3 regions of the Arthrobacter sp. YC-RL1 genome follow, and region 1 is predicted to be linked to each of the others. Evidence: riboswitches for the same ligand, from Rfam matches in the RefSeq annotation. Region 1 holds a riboswitch; each other region holds the start of a gene.
The links. A riboswitch is a leader RNA that binds a small molecule or an ion and turns the genes downstream of it on or off. The one in region 1 is predicted to bind thiamine pyrophosphate.
Positions count from the first base shown of each region.

Region 1 (7,648 bases):
GCAGCCCGAGCAGCTCGCGCACCGTCGGCTGGTGGATCTCGATCAACCGCAGGATCGTCGTGTAGCGTCCGGCCGGGCCGGTGAAGTCTGCGGCGGAGGGAAGTTCGGGCACCGGTGCATCCAGCTCCCAGGCGCTGGTGTCCTGCTGAACGAATACCGCCAGCTGGGCCAGTGCCTGCTCGACGGGCAGCAGGTCGTTGAGCCGGCGCTGCTTGTCCTTGGCCTCCTCCAGCGTGCGGCCCACGTAGGCGACCAGCCCCGGCATGATGGCCAGGGCCTGCGGATCGCGCCCGGCCGCGGCGGCCTGGGACCGCACGTCCTGTGCGTAGTCCAGCGCCATCTGCCGGTCGGCGGCCACCGCGTAGATCGCCTCAGCATGGGCCGCCGCGAGCTCGCGCCCCTGGGCGGAGGCCCCTGCCTGGAACAGCACCGGGGAGCCTTGCGGCCCGTCGGGGATATTCAGCGGCCCGCGCACACCGAAGTGCTCGCCCGCGTGGTCGATGGCCGACAGCTGCCGCGGGTCGGTGAACACGCCTGCGCGGTCGGCCCGCACCGCCGCTGAGGGGTAGGATCCGAACAGCCCCCGCAGCACCGTGATGAACTCGTCGGCGCGGCCGTAGCGGTAGGCATGGTCGCCCAGGGTTTCGCGCCCGTGGTTCTGCGCCTCGGTATCCCACATGCTGGTGACCACATTGGCGCCGGCCCGGCCGCCGGAGAGCCGGTCCAGGCTGGCCAGCATGCGCGCGGCGTGGAACGGGGTGTAGAAGCTGGAGGACACCGTGCAGACCAGGCCGATCCGGCTGGTGTGCTGGCTCAACGCGGACAGCAGCGTGAACGGTTCGAAGAACCAGGTCGGTCCGGCCGCCGCGGCCTCCGGGGAGACGGCCTGGCCGTCGGCCAGGAACACCGCGTCCAGCAGGCCGCGTTCGGCCAGCTGCGCCAGTTCCACGTAGTACCCGGTCTCGCCCAGCCGCTCGGCCGGGGAATCCGGCGCCCGCCAGGCCGCCTGGTGGTGCCCCGCGCCGTAGATGAACAGGTTGAACCGGGCCTGCTTCCTCGATGCGCTCATCCCTTGACCAGGCCGCCGTCGACGATCAGGTTCTGTCCGGTCACCCCGCGCGAGAGCGGCGAGGCGAAGAACAGCACCGCGTCGGCGAGCTCGGCCGGCGAGGTCACCCGGCGCAACGGGGTGCCGGAGGCGATCAGGTCGAAGACCTCTTCAGGAGTGGCGGCCGAGGCATCCGTGGTGCGCAGCAGGCCTCCGGAAACCATGTTGACGTTGATGCCTTCCGGGCCCAGGTCGTCCGCGAAGGTGCGGGTCAGCGAGAGCAGCGCCGCCTTGGTCGCGGTGTAGTCGTGGTACGGGACCACTGGGTGCTGGAACAGGTTGGTGCCGATGTTGACGATGCGTCCGAAGCCCGCCTGGCGCATGCTCGGCAGCACTGCCTGGATCGCGGCGACAGGTGCGAGCACGGAACCGGCGAACTGGGCCGTGAGCTCTTCGGCGGACAGCTCGTCTGCCTTGGAACGGGCATCTGCGTTGAAGGAGAAATCCACCAGCGCGTTGTTGACCAAGGTGGTGATCGGGCGGCCGAAGTGCTCGGCCGCGGCGGCGGCCAGGTCCTTCAGCCCGGCGGCGTCGCGCACGTCGGCCTGCAATGCCAGCGCCTGTCCGGGGAATGCGGCGGCAAGTTCCTCGGCCGCCTGCGACGAGCTGCGGTAGTTGACGACGACCTTCGCCCCGGCGTCCAGAAAAGCGGCGCTGATGGCCGCGCCCAGCCCGCGGGCGCCGCCGGTGACCAGCACCAGTTGTTCCTTGAGCGGCAGTGCGGTGGTGGAAGAAGCTGCGGTGTCGGTTGCTGCGTGTGCGTTCATGGTGCTCGAACTCCTTGAAGATGTGTCAAGGCGAACGGGACCCCGGCGTAGATGCGTGGCATCGAGGTATCCAGGACATTCCCTTCGCCAGTGCTAACTGGATCAGGTTCGACGGGTTTTATCTCAGCCGCATGGCGGCACCCCGTGTCACTACGTCCCATTAGTACCACAAGCCGTCCGGGACGGCCGAACACGTGTCTTCGCCGGGTGTTTCCGGAGCTACTGGATGACCTGGACTTCAAAACCCGCCGGAGCCGAGAGCTCCGGGATCAGCTCGATGACCAGATTCTCGATATTTTTCTCGTCAAGTTCGAATTCCACGACATTCGGATCTGTCGAGCACTGGACAATTTTTTGCCGCAGCATCTTTGGCCCGTCCTTGATTCGAACGTCGGTCCGGCCCGAGCCTGAACAGGTGTACTTGATCAGATACGGGCCCGGCAAGCCATCCGTTTCCAAAGAGAACTCTTCAGGCGCAAGGGTTCCGCCCTGTTGGTATTGAAAGCGTTGGGCAGCCCATGCAACCAACCCGTGGTAGCCGCGCTGCTCGATTTCGCCCTGCCAGAATCCCATGCGTTCCGTGGCAGCAGGGTCCGCAAAAAATCCGGTCATGGCCAGATACATCAGCGGCGGGTAGTGCAGCGCAACTTCTTGACGGTTGACGATCTCCTCAGAGGACATTTCCTCGACGGGCAGCTGGAATTGCGGACTGTTCGATGGCTCCCTGGGCGGTTCCCGATCGAGCGGGCCAAGCTCGGAGACCGGAGTCGTGCACGACGTGAGCGCAAGAATGACAGCACCGAGGATAGGCAGCACTTTCTTCATTCGCTCACCTGCCATCGCTTCGGTACAGGTTGAGTTCGTAGGATCCAATCGTTTCGGGATCACCGGAGACCACAATGTAATAGCTCTCGGTGGACCGATCGATCTCAAACTCGCCGTATGTGGTTGCGGCGGGGACGTTACAGGTCATTGGCATCTCGAACGTTGGCTCCATGCCAATCTCTGGAAAATCTACGTTGATGAATACCTGCACGGCTGCGCGTCCTACACCCCAGCAGCCAAATTCAACCCTGTACGCACCCGCTTCTTCTGCGGTTCCGCTCATGGACGTCGATTCGTTGGTAACCTCCTGCTCGCCATTTTCATCCGTGACGGTCGTGGATCGGAAAAATCCCGAAATGCCCATGGAAAAATCGTCCACATCCTCACGAGTATCAAGATCACCGAAGATCGGACTGGGTCTCAAAACCTGCGTTTGCAGCTCCGAGAAAATCGGCACGCCTTCCTGGTAGTACTTCGCGTAGGGGTCTTCATCGTAGCCATGCTGTTCTGTTTCCCAAGCCGAGTCGTATCCTCCAGGTCCTTGCTGTTCCACGGTTTCGAGCTTGGATACGGGTGTGGTGCAGGCGCTGAGCAGCAGCACCCCGGTCAACAACGGGAACAAGAACTTCTTCACAGGTACATCCAAAAGGTCACAGAAACAGCATTACGCCGACCATATTTCGTCCACCGGAAGAAAACAATACTTGTCACAGCGGACTACAGCGACAAATTGATAACTTTTCCGATTCAGCATGCGAACCGCCGAGAAGAGAATCACAGAATGACACCAGACCGGTACCGGAGTTTCGTAGGTGCCGGCGCATAGAGTCGAATGCTAGGACCGCGGATTGCAGTCCCCTGCATATCCAAGGAGAGATACCACCGCATGCGACTGCCGCGCCGCACCCTGTCCCTAGTTCTCGTCATGTCCACCCTTGGGCTGGCTTCATGCTCCTCGCTGACTTCCACGGATTTCACCGGGACAAATGGCGCTCAGGCCGCGGCCCCGTCGGCCGACCAGCAAGCGGCATATGCCAAGTCTCTGGATCAGCTGGAAGACATCACCATCAAGGGCCGTGCTCCGAAGACCGGCTACACCCGCGAGCAGTTCAGCAACGGCTGGAAGGATACGGACAACAACGGCTGCGATGCGCGCAACGATATCCTTGCCCGCGATCTGGTGAATGTTGAATTCAAACCGGCCCGGGTCGATTGCGTGGTGCTGAGCGGAACGTTCCAAGATCCCTATACCGGCAAGACAATCAATTTCGAGCGCGGCCAGTCCACGAGTTCTGCCGTACAGATCGACCACGTTGTTGCGCTGTCGGACGCCTGGCAGAAGGGCGCCCAGAAATGGAGTAAGGACAAGCGTCTCCAGTTCGCCAACGACCCGCTGAACCTCCTGGCATCGGACGGCCCCACCAATGCCGCCAAGGGCGACAAGGATGCTGCAACCTGGCTGCCGCCAAACAAGGACTTCCGCTGCGAATACGTGTCGCTACAGACTCAGGTGAAGGCCAAGTACGGCGCTTGGATGACTCAGGCAGAGCATGATTCCATCAAGAAGATCCTGACGTCCTGCGTTTAGCAGAAGATCTTCGGAAACCGTTCTCAACCCAAGGATTGAGCGTTTCCCAGTAAATTACCACTTTGGGCGTATGTTCAACCGGCTGGAGTTATGACATCATTGATGTTATTCCAGCCGATAGCGAATTTTTTTCGCGATTATTTGGCGAAAATCGACAGTTCAAGGGTGCACGATGAAGTCACGGTTGCTCGGCGTAGTACTGCTGCTGGCCAGCATCTGCATTTTCGTGCTCGCGCTGGACAACTCCCAGCGCTCTCTGGCAACCACCTGCTGGGTCGCTTCAACCCTGATGTTCATTGCGGCAGCCATGCTGCTCCTCAGCGGTATCGTCGGATCTTCCTCTGTGACCGCCGGAGATCCACGACGCAAGCGCCAGCGCTAAAGCCTCCGACTCTTTTTCACCGCATGCCCTGCCACATCGGCGGGGCATGCGGCATTTCCAGTGATGCAAAACGTCGAATAAGCCCCTTGCAACGCCAAAAACATCTGTTTTATACGTGAAATCTACGTTCAAGCATCGACAGGTACACCTTCATGGGATAAATATGAGATAAGTCACACGCTTAACTCTGAGGAGGATCTATGCCTGCGTTCAGGCAGATCAAGAACTTAACGCTGACTTCCATGGCTACTGCAGCTTTGGTCGCCTCCGGATGCGTTGCCGCGCAGGCCGCCCCGGCAGCAGAGCCAGCAGCCCCGGGGACATTCACCCTGGACATTTTGGACATCAACGACTTCCACGGCCGCATTGCCGATGATCGGGACTCCGCGGGCGCCGCTGTGCTCGCAGGTGCCGTCGACATGCTGCGGGCGGCGAACCCGAACACGCTCTTCGTGTCGGCCGGCGACAACATCGGCGCCTCGACCTTCGCTTCGGCCTCGCAGGAGGACGCGCCAACCATCGAAGTATTAGGTGCCGGAGGTCTCGACGTGTCAACCGTGGGCAACCACGAATTCGACCGCGGCTTCGAGGACCTGAAGGGCCGAGTCATCGACAGCTATGCCAAGGCCTCCGGCCAGGACGGCGCAGACTTCGCCCTGGGTGCCAACGTCTACGACAAGGCCACCGGCAAGCCGGCCTTGAAGGAATACGCCATTCGCGAGGTCAACGGCGTCAAAGTCGGCTTCATCGGAACTGTCACCGAGGACGTCCCCTCGCTGGTGACCCCCACGGGGATCAAGGACCTGGCATTCGGCAACGAGCTCGAAGCGGTCAACCGCGTCGCCAAGCAGCTTTCCGACGGCGATACGACTAACGGCGAAGCATCAGTCATCGTCGTGCTGACCCACAACGGCTCGGAAAGCATCACTTGCGGCACCATCGCCGCAGAGAAAACCACCTACGGCGAACTGATCCGTGGTGCCAGCGAGCAGGTGGACGCCATTGTTTCAGGCCATACCCACCAGCCGTACAACTGCGAAATCGCGGGCCCCACAGGCACCGAGCGCCCGGTCATCCAAGCGCACCAGTACGGCACCACCCTGGGCAAGATCTCCCTCGAGGTCGACGAGGCCAGGGGTGATGTCACCGATTCCTCGACCGAGCTCTTGCCCCTTGCCATCAAGGACGACGCCGGAGACTGGGTCTACACCCCGAACAAAACCGTCGCTCAGATCGTAGAAACCGCAATCACGGAATCGGACAAGGTCGGCAACCAGAAGATCGGGCAGATCTCAGCCGATATCCTGCGCGGCGGCAAGCAACCGGGATCGGACCGCGGCGTGGAATCCACGCTGGGCAACACCGTGGCGGACATCCACCTGTGGGCCACCTCGAATGAGGACTTCGCCGGCACCAAGGCGCAGATCGCGTTCATGAACGCCGGCGGCCTGCGCGCCGACCTGCGGTACGGCAAGGACGGCAGCGTCAGCTACAAGGCGGCCGCCGAGGTGCAACCTTTCGCCAACACGCTGAAGACCTTCGACCTCACGGGCGCCCAGATCCGCGAGGCGCTGGAACAGCAGTGGCAGCCTAAGGGCTCCGAGCGCACGAAGCTGCAGCTGGGCATCTCAGAAGGCCTGTCCTACACCTACGTCGAGGACGCACCTCGTGGGGAGCATATCAAGGACATCACCTTCAACGGCGAGCCGCTGGATGAGAAGGCCATCTTCCACGTGGTTGCCAACGCGTTTTTGGCCGCTGGCGGCGACAACTTCGCGGCCTTCGCCGAAGGCACGAACCATGCCGACTCCGGGCAGATCGACCTGGACGCCACCGTGAACTACTTCAAGTCCCACGATGTCGTCGATCCAGCCCCGCTGGGACGCGCGATGATCGCCGGCACCGACTGGGCCCAGGTCGAGCTTTCCGCCACCGAGGCGGAAGCCGGCCAGGACATCGAGGTCACCGTCTCCGGTCTGGAGGAAGGCGCGCAGATCACCGCCTCGGCCTTCAACGGGGAGCTGGAAATCACCGACATCCCGGCGGCGGATGCGCAGGGAACCACCAGCTTCACACTGCCGATTGCCGAGGGCACCGAGGCCGGCGACTACGAGCTGCTGATCTCGCAGGTGCAGCGCGAAAGCATCTCCACCACGTTCACCGTGGTGGCCGCCGAGCCGCCAGCCAGCCCGACGCCTTCGGAAAGCGTATCGCCAACTGCAAGCCCGTCCCCGACACAGACTCCTGACGAGTCGAGCGAGCCGACCAGCTCGGCCACGCCGACAGCTTCGGCCACCCCGACGGACAACGGCAACCAGAATGACCGTGATGACCTGGCGCAGACCGGTTTCAGCGCATCCTGGATCGGCATTGCAGCTGGTGCCATTGTCCTGCTGGGCATCCTCCTGCTGCTGGTACGCCGCTTCGGAAACAAGAACAGCCACTAGGCTGACCGCCGCACCAGCTGCGTAGAGCGAAAGCGCGGACCCCGTTCGGGGTCCGCGCCTTCAACGCTTAATGAGTGAATTAGTCGATGACAAGTTCGCCCATGGTGTCCCAGTCCTCGCCGTCGACCTTGCGGGAGACGATTTTCGGAGTGGACACCAGCAGCGGGCGCATGGATTCCAGGCCGGCTGCGAAGTGTGCGGAGTTGACGTGGGCGCCAGCGGCTTCGTCATCGCGGAATGCCTCGACGAGCACGAACTCGTTGGGATCCTCGACGCTGATCGACCAGTCAAACCACAGGTTGCCTTCTTCGGCGCGGGTGGCCTTGGTGAACTCGGCAACGTGGTCCATGAAGCTGTCGGTGAATTCTGGCTTTACCTGATATTTAACAACGATGAAGTACATGCTTCCAGTCTATTGATCCACCGGCGTTTTGGGCCCCTCAGCACATGTATTCTTGGTCCCTTTGGCGAAACCGTGGTCCACAGGTCCCGGCCAGAACCTTCTCCGGAGGCTGGCAAGAAGGCATGAGG
Region 1 covers NZ_CP013297.1:3,606,610-3,614,257, forward strand. Annotated here, with positions in the region: gene ATC04_RS16590 (NtaA/DmoA family FMN-dependent monooxygenase) at 1-1,069, opposite strand, end outside; gene ATC04_RS16595 (3-oxoacyl-ACP reductase) at 1,066-1,875, opposite strand; TPP riboswitch at 1,937-2,030, opposite strand; gene ATC04_RS16600 (hypothetical protein) at 2,095-2,700, opposite strand; gene ATC04_RS16605 (hypothetical protein) at 2,705-3,334, opposite strand; gene ATC04_RS16610 (HNH endonuclease family protein) at 3,587-4,288, shown strand; gene ATC04_RS16615 (hypothetical protein) at 4,461-4,670, shown strand; gene ATC04_RS16620 (5'-nucleotidase C-terminal domain-containing protein) at 4,913-7,117, shown strand; gene ATC04_RS16625 (putative quinol monooxygenase) at 7,197-7,520, opposite strand.

Region 2 (7,648 bases), 2.6 Mb from region 1:
TGCTTCTCCAGCCGGCGGCGCGAGAGCCTCGGGTTGGCGAACAGCCAGTAGGCGACCAGGCCGACCACCGGGAGGAAGAAGATGGCCAGCAGCCAGGCCATGGCCGTGGTGGGACGCCGGTTTCCGGGGACGATGCCGATCATGAAGTAGCGCACCACCAGTTCGGCCGCGACAAGGATGCTCCACACGACGCCGCCGATCTGCAGCATCACTTCGTTACTCGGCCACATCGCGGCACCCCCCTCACGTCAGCGCCCGTGGGCGTCTGCGGCGTGTGCGCCGCATCCCGCAGTTAGAGAAGCGGGAAAAACATCTTTGCCTAGCCTATCGAATCCCCTGCCTCTTCTAGGAATGCAGTCCACGAAGAGCCTGCGCAGGGGCTTCGCGCGCGGACTTGGCGGGAAATTCGATAACCTTGGAGAATGAGTTCTCTTGTATTCCTCGATCCGGCCTATCCCGCCGGACGCCTTGCCGACATCAACGCGCCCCAGCTCCCGGTCACCTTGCAGGGCGTGAACCGCGGCGACGGGGTCTTCGAGTCGATGCTGTACACCCAGCAGGCAGTCCGCAAGATCGAGGCACACTTGGCTCGCCTGGCGGTCTCCGCCGAGGCCTCCGACCTGCCGGTCCCGGACGAGCGCAGCTGGCGTGCAGCGGTCGACACCGCTGTCGCCGACTTCGACGCCACCGGCGGCGCCGAGGAAGCAGTAGTCAAGCTGGTGGCCATGCGCGGCGAACTGGACCAGGACCCGGCCGTGTGCTGGGTGACCGTCACCCCCGCCCCGCGCGTGGGCATGGAGCAGCGGGAAACCGGCGTGGATGTGCTCTTCCTGGACCGCGGCTACGATTCGAAGCTCGCCGAACGCGCACCGTGGCTGCTGATGGGCGCCAAGACCCTGTCCTACGCGGTGAACATGGCGGCGCTGCGCTACGCCCGCAAGCACGGCGCCCACGAGGTCATCTTCACCTCCGCCGACGGCGTGGTGCTCGAAGCACCCACCGCCACCGTGCTGCTGGCCCAACGCGACGGAGAAACCCGCCGCCTGCTGACCCCGATGCTGGAAACCGGTATCCTGCCCGGCACCACCCAGAGCGCCATCTTCGACGCCGCGCAGCAGGACGGCTGGGAGCTGGGCTACGGCCCGCTGCGCCCGGAGGACCTGTACCAGGCCGACGGCGTGTGGCTGGTGTCCTCGGTCCGCCTGCTCACCCCGGTGCGCACCCTGGATGCCAAGCCGATCCGGATGGACGCCGAGCTGCACGAACAGCTGTCCGCCCTGGCCGATTCGATCCGCTAGCCCCGGCTACCAGATCAGGTTGTAGGTCCCGGCCCAGATGGCGGCCGCGATGGCCGCGGCGCCCAGCAGGACGCCGGCGGCCAGCACCGCACCGTCGCGCCGGGTGAAGGTGGCGGTGCGGATCCAGGTGCGCTGCCCGGTGCCGAAGCCCTTGGCCTCCATGGTGGTGGCCAGGCGCCCGGCCCGGCGGATCGCCTGCACCAGCAGCGCCAGTAGCTGGCCGAGCTTCGCACCCACGCGCTGGCGCACGGTGCCCAGGTTGCCGATGCCGCGGGCCCGCCGCGCCAGGGTCAGCGTGGTGAATTCCTCCACCATCAAGCCCAGCAGGCGCATGCCCGCCAAGGCACCGAGCACAAAACGGTGCGGCACCTTCAGCTGCTGGGACAGCGCGCCGCCCAGGTCGCTGGGGTTCGTGGTGGACAGCAGCAGCACCATCGGCACCGCCATGGCCAATGCGCGCAGCCCCGTGGCGACGCCTCCGGCCACCGAGCCCTCGGTGATGTCGAAGATCCCCAGATCCAGCAGCACCCGTCCCGAATCCTGGCCCACCAGGGCGATGCCCCAGGCCGCCATGACGCCGGCCGCCAGCAGCGGCCAGCCGCGGCGGAAGAACCCGCCGATGCCCAGCCCCGCCAGCGGCAGCATCAGCAGCGTGGCCGCGATGACCACCGCCGCCGAAACCCAGTCCACCGTGCTGATCAGCGGCAAGGTGGCCCCGGCGATCGCGCCGAACTTGGCCAGCGGATTGATCTTCGCCAGCCAGCTGTCCCCCACTGGGGCGTCCAGCATCGGCCCCGACGAGGTCCTCGCGGCGGCCACCTCGGCCGGCGCCAGCACCAGCTCGTCGGCCCCCAGCGCCGCGGCGAAATGCTCGTCATGGGTCACCGCGATGATCGCGGTGGATTCGGCGAGTTCCTCGATGAGCAGTTGCGCCAGCTCGCGCCAGGTGTTCGCGTCCTGCCCGAAGGTCGGCTCGTCAAGGATCACCACGTCCGGCGAGGCGGCCAGCACTGTGGCCACCGACAACCGGCGCTTCTCCCCTCCGGAAAGCGTGAACGGGTTGGCTTCGGCCAAGTCCTGCAGGCCAAGCCGCTCCAGCAACTCCTGCACCCGGGCCTCGACCTGCCGCGGATCGTACTTCTGCTCCTCGGCCGCGCCGTGCCTGGCGCGCAGCGGCGCGAAAGCCAGCTCCTCGCGCACGGACTGGGTGACGAACTGGTGCTCGGGTTCCTGGAACACCGAGCCGATGCGGGCGACCAGCGCTCCGGCCTTCCAGCTGAACGGCGAGGGCGGCAACCCGTCGGCCAGCTGGGGGCTGGCGGCGAACTGGCCTGACACAGGTTGCAGCAGCCCGCCCAGGGTCAGTGCCAGCGTGGACTTCCCTGCCCCGTTCTCCCCGCGGATCACCAGGGCCCTGCCGCCGGTGACCTCGAAGCTGGCCGGGGCGGTGCGCACAGCATGCTCGCCCCGCGCGCAAACCAGCTCCTCGGCGTGCAGCATCGGGGCGCCGCCGGCCCTCGGCGCCGGCGAGGTCTGCGGAACATAGCCCGGAATCCAGACCCCTGCCTGCGCCAATTCGGCGCGCACCGCCGCGTCCCCGGCCAGCGCCTCGGGGTGCAGGTCGTGGGCGATCCCCCCGCCGGGGGCCAGCACCAGCACCCGATCCACCTGCCGGGCCCACGCCTCCAGCCGGTGCTCCACCACGATCAGCGTCGCCCCGGTGGACTCCACGGCGCCGATCACTGCATCGCGCAACGGCGGGATGCTGCCCGGGTCGATATTCGCGGTCGGCTCGTCAAGCAGCATCAGCCCGGGGCGCATGGCCAGGATCCCGGCCAGGGCCAGGCGCTGCTTCTGCCCGCCGGACAGTTCCTGCGTGCGATGTTCGTAGCCCAGTGCGCCGAGCCCCACGGCGTCAAGCGCCTGCGGGATCCGCTCGCGGATCTCCTGCGGGTCGATGCCCAGGTTCTCGGCGCCGAAGGCGACGTCGTCACCCACCCGGCTCTGCACCACCTGGGTTTCCGGATCCTGCTGCATCAGGCCCACCGGGAAGCTGCGCGCGAACGCGTCCTGCCCGCCGACCAGCAGCTCGCCGGTGGGACCGGCGTCCTGGTCGACTTCGAGCACGCCGGCCAGCGCATGCAGGAAGGTGGATTTGCCGGCCCCCGAGGGGCCCAGCAGGAGCACCTTCTGACCTGCAGGGATCTGCACGTCAAGTCCGGCGATGGCCGGGCGGTCGCGCTCGGCATGCTGCCAGGTGAAGCCGCGCGCGCTGATCTCCACACCCTGCCGGGTCAGCGGGGCCGTACGCCCGTTGGCGGCGGCGCTCATTTGCGCACCGCAAGCGCCGGTTCCAGGTGCGCGCGGCGGCTGGCGAGGTTGCTCAGCGCGCCGGTGCGGGCCAGCGCCCGGGTAATCCACCAGGACAGCAGGCCGGCGACGACCAGGCCAGACACGGCGGTGGCTCCCACGTGGAACAGCTTCATGAACTCGGTGTATTCGGCCACGCTGCCCACGACGTAGGCTTCGCTGAGGCCGGCAAACAGGCCCGAGCCCAGGCCTGCAAGCAACGCCACCGGCAGGTTCCAGCGACGGTAGCGGAACAGCGCGAACACCAGCTCGGCGCCCAGGCCCTGGACCAGGCCGGAAATCAGCACCGGCATGCCCCAGTGCGTGCCCAGCAGCGCCTCGACCACGGCGGCCAGCACCTCGCAGAACAGTGCGGCGCCGGGCTTGCGGATGATCAGCGCGCCGAGCACCGCCGGGAACAGCCACAGGCCGGTAAGCAGGGCAGTGCCGGGTGGGAAGGCGGTGAAGGCCAGCGAGAACAGGCCGTAGCTCGCGGACCAGGCCCAGAAGACCACGCCGGAAGCGACGGCGATGACCGAGGCGATGACGATATCGACTACGCGCCAGGTGCTGCGCTGCGTCGTGCGGGTTGTGCTCATGAGGTGTCCTCCTTGATCAGGAGGGGGGATGAACGGAATCGGGGCGCTGTCCAGCGCCGGTCCGCATCCGAGATGCTCGACTTCCTTCGCCGGTACTAACCGGAGCAGGTTCGAGGGTCTGCGATCTATCGCACTCTCAGCGCCTTTCGCCGCGAACGGCTTGACGCTCCCCTGTCGGAATAATTACTGCCCACCCACCATACCGCAGGTAAGCTGGCAACGGAACGATAAGTCACAACGTTGAACGTGAGGTCCACATGAACGCAGTACAAAAGCTCATCGCAACCGGCATTTCCCTGGGTGCGGGCTTCCTCGGCAGCAAGCTGGTCGATCAGGTCTGGAAGGGTTTCACCGGCAACACCGCCCCGCGCAAGGGCAGCGAGGAAGCCGCCGAGGCTTCCATGCGCCAGGCGCTGGGCTTCGCCGTGTTCTCCGCCGTGGTCGCAGCGGTCATCCAAGTGCTGGCTGATCGCGGCACCACCAAGGCCATCGCCAAGTTCACCAAGTAGCACTCCAGCGCAACAGCAGCGGGGCATTGCCTGCTCAGGGAATGGCCCGCTGCTGTTGGTTGAAGTTATTTCGCGTCCGGCCCGGTCTCCTGCGGATCAATTTCCGGCACGGTCCCGGTGTGCGGGGCGGAGGTCACCTTCTCCACGACCTGGCGCAGCTCGTCGGAGTACAGGGTCTCCTTGGCCGCGTGCTTGGTGCGGTAGCCGGCGCGGCCGATCATGTGCGCAGACACCGGGGCGGTCAGCAGCTGCATCGCCCAGGCAAGGACGAGGACCGGGATGACGGTCCAGCTGCGCAGGTGGATGGCCAGTCCGGCGAAGATCAGCAGGAAGCCCAGCACCTGGGGTTTGGTGGCCGCATGCATGCGGGTGAGCATGTCGGGAAAGGTCAGCAGGCCGATGCCGGCAATCAGGGACATCAGGCAGCCCAGAATCAGCAGCACGGCGACGAGGATGTCGAGGAAAAGGTCCATTACGCGTTCCTCTGATCCGAGACATAGCGCGAGACGGTCACCGAGCCGATGAACCCGATGGTGCAGGCGGCGACCACGAACAGCACGTAGTCGGTGTGCCTGTTCAACGCCATCTCCAGGCACAGGGCCGCGGAGATGATCAGCAGCATGACATCCAGGGCCAGCACCCGGTCGAGGATTGAGGGGCCTTTCGCCACACGGACCAGGCAGGCGATGGCGCCCAGCCCGAGCAGGCTGCCGCAGATCCAGACGACAACTTCGATCATGGCTTCTCCTTTGTCCTTCTCACGCGGGGGCTGCATTCGTTCTTGATGGCTTCGTACTCGTCCTGGCTGCCGATGGCCATGATCAGGCGGCGTTCGATGTCGCGGATGTTCTCCCGCGCCTTCGCGACCTCCTGGGCCGAGTCGACGTCGATGTAGTGCAGATACAGGGTCGAGGAGCTGCGGTCCACGTCGAGCACGAAGGACCCGGGAATCAGCGTCAGCACATGGCCCACGGTCATCACGATCAGGTCCGAGTCGGTGCGCAGCGGCACCGCGATCACCGAGCTGCGCGTCTTCTTCCCGCGCACCACCGCCAGCCAGGCGACGTGGACGCTGGCGGCGACGACCTGGCCCAGGAACCATCCGAACAGCTTGACGCAGTACCAGAGGTTCAGCCGCCCGGAGAGCACCACCGGCGGCAGCGGGAACAGGTTCACGATGACCAGCGCGATGACGGCGCCAAAGATCAGGTTGCCCGGGGAGAAGTCCTGCCAGAGCGCTCCCCAGACGAAAACCAGCAGGAGCAGCAGCGGCCACTCCTGCTTGAGCGTGGCGCGGTGGCGGACGCCGGCGGTGTCCAGCGCGTCGTCGATGCGCTGGTCGCGCGGGGCCAGGTTCTTGTTCGGCATGTTGTCCCTCCGCTCAGTAACTCAGGATGGCGTTGATGTACGGTTCGTGGGCGATCAGCTGCGCCGCCACTCGCTGGCAGAACTCGAAGATCGGCCCGGCGAACACCGTCAGCGCGATGCCCGCCACCACCAGCGAGCCGGTGGCGTAGCGCATGCCCCAGGGCAGCGCCTCGGATTCGAGTTCGCGGGCCAGCTTCAGGCCCAGGTGCGGCGCCTGGGCGCCGCCGGCGGCGGTCTGGTCCGCGACCTTCGCCGCCTCGTCCACCAGGTCCGGGTTGGGGATCTCGGCGTCCGCCGCGCGGCGCCAGAACATGCGGGCCCACACGCGGATGATCGCCAGCAGGGTCAGCAGGCTGGTCAGCAGGCCGGCGGCGATGACCACCCAGGTCAACGCGTCTGCATCCTGCGCGGCCGCATGCAGCAGCCCGAACTTGCCCAGGAAGCCGGAGAACGGCGGGATGCCGCCCAAGTTGATGGCCGGGATGAAGAACAGCAGCGACAGCGCCGGGGACAGCTTGGCCAGCGATCCCAGCCGGGTCACGTTCGCGCTGCCGGCGCGGCGCTCGATCAGCCCCGCCACCATGAACAGCGAGGTCTGCACGATGATGTGGTGGCCGACGTAGTAGATGGTCGCCGCGATGGCCAGCTCGCCGCCCACGGCCACGCCGAAGATCAGGTAGCCGATGTGGCTGGTCAGCGTGAAGGACAGCATACGCTTGAAGTCGGTCTGCGCGATCGCGCCGAGGATACCGATGACCATGGTCAGCGCCGCGACCACCAGCAGCCCGGCGTTCACCGCGCCTCCCGGGAACAGCAGCGTCTCGGTGCGCACGATCGCGTACACCCCCACCTTGGTCAGCAGGCCGGCGAACACCGCGGTCACCGGGGCCGGGGCCGTCGGATAGGAGTCCGGAAGCCACAGCGACAGCGGGAAGACCGCCGCCTTGATGCCGAAGGCGATCAGCAGCAGCACATGCAGGATCAGCTGCGGTCCCTGGTCAAGCTGCGGCAGCTTCACTGCCAGGTCCGCCATGTTCACGGTGCCGGTCGCCGCGTAGGTCATCGCGATGCCCATCAGGAAGATCACCGAGGAGACCACGGAGACCACCACATAGGTGGTGCCCGCGCGGATGCGCTCGGCAGTGGCGCCCAGGGTCAGCAGCACGTAGCTGGCGGTCAGCAGGATCTCGAAGCCGACATACAGGTTGAACAGGTCAGCTGCCAGGAACGCGTTGGACACGCCGGCCAGCAGGATCAGGTAGGCCGGGTGGAACACCGACACCGGCCCGGGTTCGTCCCCGTCGGCCAGGCCCTGGCTGGTCGCGTAGAACAGCACCGCCAGCGACACCAGGGTGGAGATCAGCAGCATGAAGGCGCTGAAGCCGTCGACCATCAGCGAGATGCCCCACGGCGACTGCCAGCCGCCGATATGCACCGCGTAGCTCTCCCCGCCCCACACGGCGGCCAGCATGCCGGCTTCCAGGAGCAGGGTCACGCACAGGATGCCGATGGTGATCAGGCGCTG
Region 2 covers NZ_CP013297.1:1,050,739-1,058,386, reverse strand. Annotated here, with positions in the region: gene cls (cardiolipin synthase) at 1-209, opposite strand, end outside; gene ATC04_RS04905 (aminodeoxychorismate lyase) at 423-1,298, shown strand; gene ATC04_RS04900 (ATP-binding cassette domain-containing protein) at 1,305-3,629, opposite strand; gene ATC04_RS04895 (ECF transporter S component) at 3,626-4,246, opposite strand; TPP riboswitch at 4,311-4,429, opposite strand; gene ATC04_RS04890 (DUF4235 domain-containing protein) at 4,504-4,755, shown strand; gene mnhG (monovalent cation/H(+) antiporter subunit G) at 4,821-5,228, opposite strand; gene ATC04_RS04880 (monovalent cation/H+ antiporter complex subunit F) at 5,228-5,494, opposite strand; gene ATC04_RS04875 (Na+/H+ antiporter subunit E) at 5,491-6,123, opposite strand; gene ATC04_RS04870 (Na+/H+ antiporter subunit D) at 6,137-7,648, opposite strand, start outside.
Region 2: linked by a shared signal. The riboswitch ahead of ATC04_RS04895 (ECF transporter S component) and the one ahead of ATC04_RS16595 (3-oxoacyl-ACP reductase) in region 1 are both predicted to bind thiamine pyrophosphate.

Region 3 (7,648 bases), 3.5 Mb from region 1:
CCGAAGCGCACGGCCTCGCTGCAGCCTCGGACCTTGTCCGGGCTGGTGCCCAAGTCCCTGGTCGGAATCATGGCGGCAACCTTCGCCGCCGGCATGCTGGCGATTTACAGCGTCCGCGACGTCACGGGCTTCGCCCCCACGCCGGAGGTCATCGAGGACGACGGCGACGGCTACTACATGACCGCCGATGCCCAGGACGGGTTGCGTTCGGCCGCAGAGGTCCTGCCCTATCTGGCACTGAGCCTGGTCCTCCTGCTGGTCGCCGCCTTCGCCGCCACCATCCTCATCCTGCGGCGCAAGCCGCTGGACGGCATCAGCGAGCACGACAACCGGCTGCTGCGCATCACCTGGCTCAATCGCCTCTACCGCACGGTGACGGTGCTCCTGGCCGGCCTCGCCGGCGAAGCCCTGCACTTCAAGGCACGGTGGATCTCCGATGACGCCGACAAATCCATGGGTGGCGAAGGCATCGAGTACTGGGAACGGATGAACGACCTCGCGGGCCGGTGGGACCAGACCGCCAACTACATCGCCCTGGCGATCACCGTCGTCATGTTCTTCTGGCGCCCGCCGGTGAACTTCGAATCCCTGCGGCCGGCCGTCTCCAGCGCCTTCACCCGGCTGCGCGAGCAGCTGTTCGCGGTGCAGTATCTGAGCGCCATGGCTGCCATCCTGCTGGTCGCCGTCGGATGGCCAATGCTGCCGAGCTCCGAGACGCAGGAGATGCCGACCGCCGAACGCGCCACCGCCATCCTGGCCCTCCTCGCGGGCGCGACGCTGTTCTACCTGCTGGTCAACGCCGCCTACCTGGCGTACATGGCGATCAAGACCCGCGCGGCCGCGCGAATGCCCAAACCCGCCGCACGGCTGCCGCTGTGGACCTATGTCGTTGCCGGACTCCTGATGGCGGCCAGCCTATACTTCCTGCTCTTCCCTCCGCTGGATCCGCTGCGGGGATTTGTCGCGCCGAACCGGTGGATCATTGCCGGGCTGGCCGCGGCACTGCTCGCCGCGCATGCAGGATTCGTCCTGCTCGTCCGCTCCGTGGCGATCCCTTGGCAGGTGGGCGCAGAGGTGGAAATCTGGTATCGGCAGGTGCTTGAAATCCGCTCGCTGCGCGTAGTCGCCGGCGCGTTCGTGGCCATGCCAATGATGGGATACCAGTTGTTCGCCGAATTCTCCCTGTTCGGCCTGCTGGTCTTCTGTGCGCCGGCGGTGCTGGCGCTGCCGCGCCCGCAAGGTTCGATGCGGCCGGAGACCAGTGACGCGGGCCGCCGATGAGCGCCCAGATCACCGTTGACCTGGACTCGGCGCTGCCGCCCTATGAACAGATCCGCGCCCAGGTGGCTTCGCTGATTTCGCTGGGCGAACTGGCCGCCGGGAGCAGGCTGCCCACGGTGCGCGCGCTGGCCGCCGATCTGGGTGTGGCCGCCGGCACCGTGGCCCGCGCCTACAAGGAACTGGAGGCCGAAGGACTGATCTCCTCGCGCCGCCGGGCGGGCACCGTGGTCAATGAGCTGCCAGGGCAGCCAGCGCTGGACGAGCACCTGGTCGAGGCAGTGGACAGGGTCTGGGCGCTGGCCGCGGAGCTGGGGGTGGACGCGGCGACGGTGAAGGCGCTGGTTGCGCGGAGGACGCGATAGCTCGGTAACCCTGTCACCACCGCATCATTTCCCGAGCAGCCGGGATTCGGTTGACGGTGTCCGCCCCTCTTTGTAGGCTCAGCCTAAGCTCACCGCAATGCTTGGAATGGATAACCTGTGGATCCGGTTTCGATTTTGATCGTCTGCGTTTTGGTCATACTTTGCGCGCTGCCGTTTGCCATAGGCGCCATGCGCAGTCTCGACCGACGAGCCGACGACCTCGAAGGATCTGACCCGGAAATCTCCAGGGCACTTCGAGAAGCACGGAAGAATATCGATCGCGGCAGGAGCTACGAAGATCCGAGGCTCTAGCGGCCGGCACGGGCCGGCCAACTTCCAACGGCGTTAAGGATTTGTCCTTGCGAAGATATCTGCGTACCCTCGGGATCAGTGACACGGGGTGTCGGAGAAGCCGACTGAGATGAGACCCGTTGAACCTGAACTAGGTCAAGCTAGCGGAGGGATGTCGCATGACTCTGCCTATTGTTGCCCGCAATTACCGGGAACAATCCCCCTTGGTGTTCTGCCTGACAAACACCGTGGTTACCAACTTCACCGCCAATGTACTGCTGGCTTCCGGCGCGGCCCCGGCCATGACTGACCTGCCCGGGGAAGCCGGGCCGTTCGCCGCGGCCGCCTCGGCCGTGCTGGTCAACCTGGGCACGCCCACCACCGAGCAGCTGCGCGCCATGGAAGAAGCCGTCGACTCGGCGAGCGCCGCAGGCACCCCCTGGGTGCTGGATCCGGTGGCCGTCGGAGCGCTGCCGGTCCGCACGGAATTCGCCCGGCGCATCGTCGCCCGCCGCCCCACGCTGATCCGCGGCAACGCCTCGGAAATCATGGCGCTGGCCGGCTGGGAGTCCTCCGGCCGAGGTGTGGATTCGCTGGACAGCGTGCAGGAAGCCATCGCCGCCGGGCGTGAGCTGGCAGTGAAATACGGTTCGGTGGTCGCGATCTCCGGCGAGGCGGACGCCATCATCGACGCGCAGCGCACCGTGCTGGTGCACACCAACGGCATCGGCCTGACCCGCATCACCGGCGGAGGCTGCGCCCTGGGTGCGGTGTGCGCGGGCATGCTCGCGGTGCATGAGGACCCGTTCGAAGCCGCCGTGGCGGCCCATGGTTACTACGGCCTGGCCGCCGAAAAGGCGCTGGCCGCCAGCTCCGGGCCGGGCAGTTTTGCCGCGGCCTTCCTCGATTCCCTGGCGGCCGTTGAGCCCGCCGCACTTGAGACCCTGAACTGTGAGGAAAAGACCTATGCGTGATCTCGGAGCCTACCTGGTGGCCAACACCGCCAGCTGCAGCCCGCATAGCACCCTTGAGGTGATCGAGGCAGCCGTGGCCGGCGGGATCCAGTGGATCCAGCTGCGCGCCAAGGAGGAAAGCGCCCGCGAGTTCTTCGAGCTGACGCTTGCGGCCGCAAAGCTGACCGAGGGCAAGGCGCAGCTGCTGGTCAACGACCGCATCGACGTATTCCTGGCGGCCCGCGCCGCCGGGGCCGCGGTGGCCGGCATCCACATCGGGCAGAAGGACGTGCCGGTGTCCCTGGCCCGCCAGCTGATCGGCGAGGGCATCATCGGGCTCAGCGCCTCCACGCGGGAGCAGATCGCCCAGGCCAACCTGGATGCCGAGTTCATCGACTACCTGGGTGTTGGCGCGGTGCGCGCCACCCCGACCAAGAAGGACCACCCCACCCCGCTGGGCCTGGACGGCTTCGCGGAACGCACCGGCTGGACCGCGCTGCCCTGCGTGGCCATCGGCGCGGTGACCGCCGATGACGCCGCGGCCATCCGCGCCGGCGGCGGCGCCGGGATGGCCGTGGTGCGCCCAGTCTGCCAGGCAGATGATCCGCGCAGCGCCAGCGCCCAGCTGGTTTCCGCCTGGGAGGCGGCCAAGTGAACATCCTTTCCATCGCGGGCTCCGACCCGTCCGGCGGCGCCGGCATCCAGGCCGATCTGAAGGCCATTGCCGCCAACGGCGGCTACGGCATGGCAGTGATCACGGCGCTGACCGCGCAGAACACCCGCGGGGTCAGCGGAGTGCAGGCCATCGACGGGGATTTCGTCACCGCGCAGCTTGAAACGCTCAGCGCGGATGTGCGCATCGACGCGGTGAAGATCGGCATGCTGGCAAACCAGGAGATCATCGGCGCTGTCGCCGCCTGGCTGGATACCGTCAACGCCCCGGTGGTGCTGGACCCGGTCATGGTGGCCACCAGCGGCGATGCCCTGCTGGAGGACGCCGCCGCGCTGCACCCGCTGCTGGCCCGCGCCACCGTGATCACCCCGAACACCGCCGAGCTCGGCGCGCTGCTCGGCGAAGCCGCCGCGCAGGACTGGGAGCTCGTGCTGGAGCAGGCCCGGCGTCTGGCCTCCGCCCACGACGTGCTGGTGCTGGCCAAGGGCGGGCACCTGGCCGGGGCGCAGTGCCCCGATGCGCTGGTCTCCGCCGCCGGGGTGCTGGCCGAGTTCAGCTCCCCGCGCCTGGCTACCAAAAACACCCATGGCACCGGCTGCACCCTGTCCAGCGCGCTGGCCACCCGCTTCGCCGCCACCGGCGACTGGGCGACCGCGCTGGAACAGGCCAAGGGCTACCTGTTGCGCGCCATCGGCGCCGCTGACGAGCTGCAGGTGGGCTCCGGGCACGGGCCGGTGCACCACTTCGTCGACTTCTTCGGCGCCGCGGATCCGATGGCCGCCTGGTGGGAGGACATCGCACCGCTGCGCGCGGGCATTGACGAGCTGGAGTTCATCGTGCAGCTGGCCGACGGCAGTCTGGAGCGCGAGAAGTTCGAATACTACCTGGCGCAGGACGCCCTGTACCTGCAGCGCTACGCGCAGGTGCTGGCGCAGGCCAGCGCGCTGGCCCCTGAGCTGGATTCCCAGCGCTTCTGGGCCAAGGGCGCCGGGGAAATCCTGGAGGGCGAGCTGCAGCTGCACCGCAGCCACCTGGTGGAAGGACTGGCGAACCCGTCGGCCACCACGCTGAACTACGTGAACCACCTGTCCTCCTGCAATTCCAGCTACCCGGAGCTGATCGCCGCGATCCTGCCGTGCTACTGGCTGTACCAGGACATCGGCAAGCGGCTTGCGGCGGCCAACTACGAAGGCCACCCCTACGGCGACTGGCTTCAGACCTACGCCTCGGAGGAGTTCGACGAATCCACCGCGCAGGCCATCGGGATGGTGCGCGCCGCATGGAAACTGGCGGACCCGGCGCAGCGCGAGCGGATGCGCCAGGCGTTCCTGCGTTCCAGCGAGCACGAGCTGGCCTTTTTCGCGCAGGCCCATGCCGAGAGCGTAGAATTCTCTACGGCCTAAAACGCGTTGGGGCCGCAGAGTCTGGAGGACTGCATGAGTTGGAGCATTCACGGCAACGGCAAGACCATCACCCCCGGTGAGGTTGTTGCCCCGGATGAGCGGCTGCATTGGCCGCAGACGATCTCCATCGGCACGCAGCACATCCTGGCCATGTTCGGCTCCAGCATCCTGGTTCCCACGATCACCGGGTTCCCGGTCACCACGACCCTGCTCTTCACGGGCGTGGCGACCATCCTCTTCCTGCTGATCACCAGGAACAAGGTGCCCAGCTACCTGGGCTCCTCCTTCGCGCTGATCGCCCCGGTGGTCGCGACCACCAAGGCCCACGACATGTCCGCGGCGCTGGGCGGCATCGTGATGACCGGCGCGCTGCTGTTCCTGGTGGGCCTGGTGGTCCAGAAGACCGGCACCGGCTGGATCCACGCGCTGATGCCGCCGGTGGTCATGGGCACCATCGTCGCGCTGATCGGCCTGAACCTGGCCGGCGCCACCTTGGAACCCATGCAGAAGTTCCCGGCCACCACGTTCCTGACAGTGATCGCCACGGTGCTGGCCACCGTTGTGTTCAAGGGCCTGCTGGGGCGCCTGTCCATCCTGGTGGGGCTGGTCGCCGGCTACCTGATCGCGCTGGCCCAGGGCCAGGTGAACTTCGCCAAGGTCGGCGAAGCCGCGTGGTTCGGCCTGCCCGAATTCAACACCCCGAGCTTCCACCTGGACACCGCGCTGATGTTCCTGCCGGCGGTATTCGTGCTGATCGCAGAGAACATCGGCCACGTGCGCACCGTGGGCGTGATGACCGGCCGCGACCTGACCGCGTTCAACGGCCGCGCGCTGATGGCCGACGGCGCCGCCAGCATGGTGGCGGGCTTCGGCGGCGGCTCGGCCACCACCACCTACGCGGAGAACATCGGCGTGATGGCTGCCTCCCGCGTGTACTCCACCGCCGCCTACTGGGTGGCAGCGATCGCCGCGATGGCGCTGGCGTTCATGCCGAAGGTGGGCGCGCTGATCGGCACCATCCCCGAGGGCGTGATCGGCGGGCTGGGCATCGTGCTCTACGGCATGATTGGCATCGTGGGCGCGCGCCTGTGGATCGAGTCGAAGGTTGACTTCGGCAACCCGATCAACCTGATGACCGCCGGCACCGGCCTGATCATCGCGATCGCGGTGACCAGCGAAATCGCCTTCGGCCAGTTCAAGCTGGGCGGCATCGCCCTGGGCACCATTGCCACCCTGGTGGTCTTCCACCTGATGAGCGCCGCGGCGAAGCTGCGCGGCAACGACCTGTCCCAGACCGGAGCCTAGGTCCGCTCTTCTCCACCGCTGCGGCGGCCGGAATCCCCCATCGGGTTCCGGCCGCCGTTCCCGCTTAAGCCGCTGAGCTGAGCTTATAGTAAGGGTACTTTCCAAAAAGTGACGCGGGCCCGTAATTCCGCTACGATGAGCAACTATGACTGCGACCACATCTGATGGAAAGATCTCTGCACGCCTGATCTTCGTCGCCCTCGGGGCGGCGCTGGGCGGTTTCGTGTTCGGCTACGACTCGTCGATCGTCAACGGCACGGTCGACGCCGTGGAACATGAATTCTCGCTGAACGCGGTAGCCGTCGGCTTCACCGTGTCCTGCGCGCTGCTCGGCGCGGCACTGGGCGCCTGGGTGGCCGGCGTAGTCTCCGAACGCGTAGGCCGCGTGCGCACCATGCTCATCGCCTCGATCCTGCTGCTCGTCTCCGCGATCGGCTGCGGGCTCTGCTTCAGCGCCGTGGACCTGGTCATCTGGCGCATCGTCGGCGGCATCGGCGTGGGCTTCGCCTCGGTGATCGCCCCGGCCTACATCGCCGAGATCTCCCCGGCGGCGCACCGCGGCCGGCTGGGCTCCATGCAGCAGATGGCCATCGTGCTGGGCATCTTCGTGGCCTTCCTGGTCAGCGCGCTGCTGGTGTTCGTGATGGGCTCGGCGGACGCGGTGGGGCTGTTCGGCCTGGCCGCCTGGCGCTGGATGTACCTGTCGCTGGCCGTTCCCGCTGTGCTCTACGGCCTGATGGCGCTGCGCCTGCCCGAATCCCCGCGCTATCTGGTGGAGCGCGGGCGCTATGTCGAGGCCGCCTCGGTGCTCACCGGCGATATGGGCCTGGAACCCGGCAAGCCGACCGAGGACAAAATCGAGGAAATCCGCGCCACCGTGCATGTGGAGCGACGCCAGCAGTTCAAGGACCTGCTGGGCCGCTTCGGCTTCCACCCGCTGGTCTGGGTGGGCATCCTGCTCTCGGTCTTCCAGCAGTTCGTTGGCATCAACGTCATCTTCTACTACTCGACCACGCTATGGAAGTCGGTGGGCTTCGCCGAATCCGATTCCTTCACCATTTCTCTGATCACCTCGGTGATCAACGTGCTGGCAACGATCGTGGCGGTGCTGCTGATCGACGTGCTGGGCCGCAAGCTGCTACTGATGATCGGCTCCGGCATCATGACGCTCTCCTTGGGCGCGATGAGCCTGGCCTTCGCGCAGGCGGTCACCGTGGACGGCGCGGTCTCGCTGCCCGGCTCCTGGGGCATGGTCGCGCTGGTCGCGGCGAACCTGTTCGTGATCGGCTTCGGCGCCACCTGGGGCCCGGCGGTATGGGTGCTGCTGGGCGAGATCTTCCCGAACTCCATCCGCGCCATGGCCTTGGGCGTGGCGGCCTC
Region 3 covers NZ_CP013297.1:73,446-81,093, forward strand. Annotated here, with positions in the region: gene ATC04_RS00370 (hypothetical protein) at 1-1,281, shown strand, start outside; gene ATC04_RS00375 (GntR family transcriptional regulator) at 1,278-1,643, shown strand; TPP riboswitch at 2,030-2,124, shown strand; gene thiM (hydroxyethylthiazole kinase) at 2,114-2,908, shown strand; gene thiE (thiamine phosphate synthase) at 2,901-3,542, shown strand; gene thiD (bifunctional hydroxymethylpyrimidine kinase/phosphomethylpyrimidine kinase) at 3,539-4,963, shown strand; gene ATC04_RS00395 (solute carrier family 23 protein) at 4,997-6,268, shown strand; gene ATC04_RS00400 (sugar porter family MFS transporter) at 6,414-7,648, shown strand, end outside.
Region 3: linked by a shared signal. The riboswitch ahead of thiM (hydroxyethylthiazole kinase) and the one ahead of ATC04_RS16595 (3-oxoacyl-ACP reductase) in region 1 are both predicted to bind thiamine pyrophosphate.